One region of the Streptomyces sp. CA-210063 genome, then DNA from elsewhere that is predicted to be linked to it. Evidence: riboswitches for the same ligand, from Rfam matches in the RefSeq annotation. Region 1 holds a riboswitch; the other holds the start of a gene.
The links. A riboswitch is a leader RNA that binds a small molecule or an ion and turns the genes downstream of it on or off. The one in region 1 is predicted to bind cyclic di-AMP.
Positions count from the first base shown of each region.

Region 2: linked by a shared signal. The riboswitch ahead of JIX56_RS27935 (LysM peptidoglycan-binding domain-containing protein) and the one ahead of JIX56_RS24790 (M23 family metallopeptidase) in region 1 are both predicted to bind cyclic di-AMP.

Region 1 covers NZ_CP102512.1:5,685,731-5,689,148, forward strand. Annotated here, with positions in the region: gene JIX56_RS24780 (GTP cyclohydrolase II) at 1-119, shown strand, start outside; gene JIX56_RS24785 (PP2C family protein-serine/threonine phosphatase) at 277-1,398, shown strand; cyclic di-AMP (ydaO/yuaA leader) riboswitch at 1,713-1,870, shown strand; gene JIX56_RS24790 (M23 family metallopeptidase) at 1,882-2,943, shown strand; gene JIX56_RS24795 (aldo/keto reductase) at 3,162-3,418, shown strand, end outside.
Region 2 covers NZ_CP102512.1:6,368,437-6,371,854, reverse strand. Annotated here, with positions in the region: gene eno (phosphopyruvate hydratase) at 1-201, opposite strand, end outside; gene JIX56_RS27935 (LysM peptidoglycan-binding domain-containing protein) at 608-1,288, opposite strand; cyclic di-AMP (ydaO/yuaA leader) riboswitch at 1,293-1,458, opposite strand; gene JIX56_RS27930 (LysM peptidoglycan-binding domain-containing protein) at 1,641-2,651, opposite strand; gene JIX56_RS27925 (cytochrome P450 family protein) at 2,835-3,418, opposite strand, start outside.

The sequences.
Region 1 (3,418 bases):
ACCGCGTCCCCACGGGCGTCTTCACCACCGCCCACAACGTCCGCTACCTCCGCGCGAAGGTCCTCCAGACCCAGCACACGCTCCCCCTGCCGGAGCTGACCGAACTGACGGCCGGCTGAGTCCCGGAGGAAACGGGAAGGGGACGGGAAGGGGACGGGAAGGGGACGGAAACGAGGACGCGGGGAACGAGCCAGGGGCGGACCGGTGCGACCGGCCCGCTAGCCCACTCGGCCCCGCCGACTGGCCCCGCACCCCACCCCCGTGAACCCTGTATCCGTGGGGCAGCGAGAGGGCGCGAGGCAGCCGGTCGGCCGGCGTTTCTCGTACGCCCGTACGCTCGTCCGCGTCATCCCGGTCCTGCTGATCGCCATCGGACTCTTCTACGACCACTTCACCCCGCGCGAGTTCACGGCGGTCCCCTTCTTCACCGCCGCGCCACTCGTGGCGGCCCCGCTCTTCTCGCTGCACGGCACGGTGATCACCGGTGTGGTCTCGATCGCCGGCATCACCGCCGTACACATCCGCTACGGCGACACGGGCCACGTGGACGCGATCACCGAGATCGCGACGGTGACCACCGTCGCCGTACTGGCCGTACTCATCAACCGCCTCGTCCGCCGCAGCGACGCCCGGCTCGCCACCGCCCGCGAGATCGCCGAGGCGGCGCAGCGGGCCGTACTGCCGGTGCCGCAGGAGCGGATCGGCGGGCTGGAGATCGCCGCGCGGTACGAGGCGGCGCAGGCCGGGGCGTCGATCGGGGGTGATCTGTACGCGGTGCAGGACTCCCCCCACGGCGTACGGCTGATCGTGGGCGATGTGCGCGGCAAGGGGCTCGGCGCGGTGTCGGCGGTGGCGGTGCTGATCGGCGCGTTCCGGGAGGCGGCCGAGCAGGAGTCGACGCTCGAAGCGGTCGCCCAGCGGCTGGAACGGGCGCTGGCCCGGGAGGGAGCGCGGCGGGAGGCGGCGCGGCGGGACGCGGCCGTGGAGCGCGAGGGGTTCGTCACGGCCGTACTGGCGGAGTTCCCGCACGGCGCCGGCCGCGCCCGGATCGTCAACCGCGGCCACCCCTCACCACTGCTGCTGTACGCCGACGGCGTCCTGCGCACCGTGGAGGCCCCGCAGCCCGCGCTCCCGCTCGGCATGGACGACCTGGGCACCTGGCCGGACCGCGCCGAGGAGACCGGATTCCCGCCCGGCGCCACGCTGCTCTTCTACACCGACGGCCTCTCCGAGGCCCGCGACGGCCGAGGCGTCTTCTACGACCCGGCCGAGCGGCTGTCCGGTCGTACGTTCCCCGGCCCGCGCGCCCTGTTGACAACCCTCGCGGAGGAGGTGCGCCGACACACGGGCGACCGCACGACGGACGACATGGCGCTCCTGGCGGTCCGCCGCCCCTGACGCCCTTCTCGCGCCCTTCTCGCGCCCTTCTCGGCACCTCTCCGTGTGCCTCCCCACACGTCTCTCTCACATCGTTCACGATCGATGTCACCGAACGTGTCCGCCCGACCTTTCTCCGTATACCAACTGACGTGCCGTCAGAACTCTTGTTACTCCAGAGGCAAGGTCAACTCGCCCGTTTTCCGCCCCTCATGACCCGTAAGTCCTGCGCGAAAGCCGGAACGATCATCCAGAACAGCTTGGAATGGAGTACTCGCGTCTATTAACGTTCGATAACGCAGCGCGGTCGTCCCAGCCGTCACAAGAGACGGCTCCGTGCTCACGCGCCGAATCCCGCAAGGGAACCGGGGAACCACCACCCTGGGGTGAATCGCGCGGAAACCGTCGTGGCAGCACGTCAGGTTTACGCGCGTAGGAGACCTTCCTGCTCCGAACCCGTCAGCTAACCCGGTAGGCGAGAAGGAAGGAAAGGAGTACGCCCACGTGGCGTCCAACCGGTCCGCGACCGAAGCCCCGTTCGTACCGAGCCAACGCGACGGCGAGAGCCAGACGTTCGGTTACGGCAGCTACAACAGCGACAACGAGGGCCCCTGGCAGGAGTGGAACCCCAACGAGGAGTCCATTCGCCCCGCTCGCGGCCGGCACCGCGTCGCCAAGAAGGGCGGCGGACTCGCCCGTGGCGGACTCGCCCGCAGCTCCACGGTTCTCGGCGTCGGTGTCATAGCCGCCGTCGGCGGCGCCGGTATGGCCAGCGCGCAGTCCGGCAAGGCCCCGGTGTCCATATCGATGCCCGACGTCGGTTCGGTCTTCGAGGACGACACGGAGAAGGAGGAGGAGGCGGAGCCGCAGGCCTCCACCACCCCCCTCAGCAGCGCCGGCCTGATCGCCGCCGACACAGAGCAGGGCACGGCGGACGCCGGCGAGGCGCTGCGCGCCCGCATCATGGCGCAGGCCGAGTCCCAGCAGGACGCCTTCGACAAGGCCTCCGCCGAGGCCGCCCAGACGGCCGCCGCGAAGAAGGCCGCCGAGCAGGCCGCCCAGGAGAAGAAGGAAGCCGAGGCGAAGGAAGCCGCCGCCAAGAAGAAGGCGGAGGAGGAGGCCGCGGCGAAGAGGGAAGCCGAGCGCCTCGAGGCCCTCGCCAAGCAGTTCACGCTTCCCACCTCCTCGTACACCCTCACCTCCACCTTCGGTCAGGCCGGCCCCTACTGGTCCTCCGGCTACCACACCGGCCTCGACTTCGCCGCGCCCACCGGCACCCTCATCAAGGCCGTCCACAGCGGCACCATCACGCGGGCCGGCTATGAGGGCTCCTACGGCTACAAGACCGTCCTCACCCTCGATGACGGCACCGAGATCTGGTACGCCCACCAGTCCTCCATCGGCGTCAGCGTCGGCCAGAAGGTCGCCACCGGCGACGTCATCGGCCGCGTCGGCGCGACCGGCAACGTCACCGGCGCCCACCTCCACATGGAGGTCCACGCCGCCGGCTCCGCCAACGGCATCGACCCGGCGGCATGGCTGCGCAGCAAGGGCCTGAACCCGTAAGACCCGAACGAACGGCAACCCCGCAAGGCCGTTGGGCCGGCAGGGACCCGAGACGCCGCGCAACCCCATGAGGGCTGCGCGGCGTTCGTCATGCGGGGCGGCGGGGGCCCGGGGCCTCTCCTCTGTCTCCTCCTGACGGATGACGGATGACGGATGCTTCACGCACCGTTCACGCTGAGGCGGAATGCGAACGTCTGGCCCACCGGTTGACGTCGCACATGACTTCTCTTCGCAAGCTGGGCACGTCCGACATCGAGATCTTCCCGCTCGCCCTCGGCGGCAACGTCTTCGGCTGGACGGCGGACGAGGACCAGTCCTTCGCGGTCCTCGACGCCTACGCGGCCGCCGGCGGCAACTTCGTCGACACCGCCGACTCCTACTCGGCGTGGGTCGAGGGCAACAAGGGCGGCGAGTCCGAGACGGTCATCGGCAAGTGGGTCAGGTCCCGCGGCAACCGCGCCGACGTGGTCATCGC
Region 2 (3,418 bases), 680 kb from region 1:
CTCGACACCCTTGCCGAGGTAGCGGTTGGGGTCGCCGTCACGGAGCTCGATGGCTTCGAAGGCACCCGTGGAGGCGCCGGACGGAACGGCGGCACGACCCGTGCTGCCGTCGTCGAGGCCGACCTCGACCTCGACCGTGGGATTGCCTCGGGAGTCCAGGATTTCCCGGGCTACGACGACGTCGATGGACGGCACGAGCATCTCCTTCTTGGGATGTGACGCGATGGCGACTAGAGCCTAACCGCCCCGGAGCCGTCGACACCCGACCGACCGCCCCATGGGCAGACAGACGGTATCCATTGTTCCCATCCGGAACAAAGCGGGGGTGAACACGAGAAGTGAACAGGAGGGGTGAACAGGAGGGGTGAACAGGAGGGGTGAACAGGAGGAGTGAGCAGGAAAGGGGGCCCCGCGGGAAAGACAAAACCCCGCCCCGGTGCGTACGGGGGAATGCGCACCGGGGCGGGGAGCTCGTGGGGACGGGGGGACGGCCCTCACGAGGCCTTCACTATGGAGGACACGGATGTGAGCGGGCTGTGGTTCAGCTGGGGAGCGGCCATTTTTCGGCCCAGCTCAGCCCGGCCACACCCGGTCCGGCCATGCCGGGTCAGCTCAGGTGGAGCTGCTGGCCCGGGAAGATGAAGTCGGCGTCGTCGATGATGTCCTTGTTCAGCTCGAAGAGCTTCTCCCAGCCACCCTCGACGTTCTCCTTCTCGGCGATGGCGCTGAGGGTGTCGCCGCTGACGACCTTGTACTCGCCGTCGCCCTTCTTGACCTTCTTGCCGGTCGGGGTCTCGACGGTGGCGCGCTCGGAGGAGCGGGAGGCGCGGGTCTCCTGGGTGCTCTCCTGGGTGCTCTCCTGCGAGGAGCCGGAGTTCGAGTTGCCGCTGGAGGCGGCGGCGCCGTCGTACGAGGCGCTGGACAGGCCGGTGCCGCAGACCGGCCAGGCACCCTTGCCCTGGCCCGCGAGGACCTTCTCGGCTGTCGCGATCTGCTGGGCCTTGCTCGCCTGGTCGGCGGTGGAGGCGTACTGCGTACCGCCGTAGGCGGCCCAGGTGGAGGCCGAGAACTGCAGGCCGCCGTAGTAGCCGTTGCCGGTGTTGATGGACCAGTTACCACCGGACTCGCACTGGGCGACGGCGTCCCACTCGGAAGCGGTGGCGGCGGAGGCGCTGCCGGCGACCATCAGCGGGGCGGCGATCGCGGCGGCACCGGTGACACCGGCGACGGCGATGGCGCGAGCAGCCTTGGACGGGCGGCGGTGCTTGCCCTTGCTGGAAAACAGCATGGAGAGATCCCCTCACCGACGCCTGCGAGGTGAGCTGTCGGGTTCGGGCCGGTTGAGTTGCCCGGCCACTCCTCCGTGGGAGGCGTGGCTTCACCCCAAGCCGCTCCGTCAACTGCCCGGTGCGGCACTTACCTTGGGTCCCCCGCTCCTGCCTACGGCGCTTGACGCGACGACTGTTCCATGCGGCCGTTGGCAGGATTCGGCGTACCGACCGCAGGGGCCCGCTGTGGCGAGCGGTCACGACCGTAAACACGTGATTCGCCGAATATCAAAGACGATCAGGGGGTCTGTGATTCATCTCCCACCGAGATCAAATCCGACATTCAGGGGCGAACCCCGACCCGAACTCCCGCTACTTTTCGCCCGTTTCGACGCCGACTTCAAGGGTCTGACCGGGAAGGATGAGGTCCGGGTCAGTTCCGACCGTGCCCTCGTTCTCGGCGTAGAGCTCCCGCCACCCGCCGTCCAGCCCGAGCGAGTTCGCGATGCCCGTCAGGCTGTCGCCCGCCCGGACGGTGTACGAGCCGTCCACGGCCTCGCGCGCCGCGTCGCCACCGCGGGATGCGTGACGGCCGGAGGACGAGGAGTCGGCACGGGAGCCGGTACGGGAGTCGCCGGCCGCGTCCGCGTCGGCATCGGTGCTTTCGTCGGCGCTGGTGCCGCGGTGGCGGCCGGTGCCGTTCTCGGTGTCCTCGGCGGCGGAAGAGTCATCACTCTGCCCCGAGTTGTCCGAGTTGTCGTTCTCGGAGTCGTCAGTGGAGGAGCTGTCGGACCCCTTCGAGGTGTCGCTGCCGGAACCGGTGGAGTCATCCGAGTCGATGTCGGCCTTGGTGGAGCCTTCGATGACATTCGCGGACGAGTCCGATGATTCAGATGAGTCAGTCGAACGGGATGAATCAGACGTACCGGATGTATCGGATGATCCGGATGAACTGTCCGAGTTCGACGAACCGTCCGCGGCGCCGGTGTCCACGTCGGCGGAACCGGAGTCACCGGCGAGGTTGTGGAGCACTCCGCAGACGGACCAGACACCGACGCCCTGGTCGGCGAGCACCTTCTCGGCGATCGCTATCTGCTGCGAACGGCTGGCCTGGTCGGCGCTCGTCGCATAGTCGAGGCCGCCGTACTTCTCCCAGTTCGCCTGGGTCAGCTGGAGGCCGCCATAACGCCCGTTGCCGGTGTCCGCGCTCCACGAGCCGCCGCTCTCGCACTCCGCCACCTGGTCCCAGGTGGTTCCGCTGGCCGCGCTCGCGCCGGTGGCGCCGAGGAGTGGGATGGCGATGGCCGAGCCGGTCACTCCGGCCGCGACGAGGAGGGCCGGAGCCTGACGGGGGCGACGGTGACGACCGTTCCCGGAGAGCATGCGGTTGCCTTTCACGCGACAGCAGGGGCCTGTGCGACGGGTGTGGTGGCCCTTCGCACTGACGTGTGAACGTATCGGCAGTCGATCAGTTGTCACAAGTTAATGCAGCGCAGATCACGTGAAGATCACAGAGCTGAGAGAGTGTCATCTCCTGGCGCGGAATGGGGTACTGCTACGGGCCGCTCACAGACCACTCACGGGCTGCTTCCGCGCGACGAATTCCACCGGAAGCGTGCGCAATCCCCGCATGATGAGCCCTCCGCGCCACCTCAAATCGGCCGAATCCACGGCGAGTCGTAGATCGGGGAGGCGGGTGAGGAGCGTCGCCAGCGCGGTCTGGCCTTCGAGGCGGGCGAGGGGGGCGCCGAGACAGTAGTGGATGCCGTGGCCGTAACCGAGGTGCTGGTTGTCGCGGCGGGAGAGGTCGAGGGTGTCGGGGTCGTCGAAACGGGCCGGGTCGCGGTCGGCCGCGGCGAGTACGACGAGGACGGGGTCGCCGGGGGCGATGTCCTCCCCGCCGATCGTGAGGGGCTGCGTGGCGAAGCGCCAGGTGGCGAGTTCGACGGGGCCGTCGTAGCGGAGGAGTTCCTCGACGCCGGTTTCGAGCAGCGCGGTCTCCTCGGCGGCGAGGGATGCCTGGAGGCGGGCGCGCTGTTCGGGGTGGGTGAGAAGGGCGTACGTGCCGTTCCCGATGAGGTTGACGGTCGTCTCGAACCCGGCGAACAGCAGGATGAACGCCATCGCCGCGGCCTCGTTCTCGGTGAGGT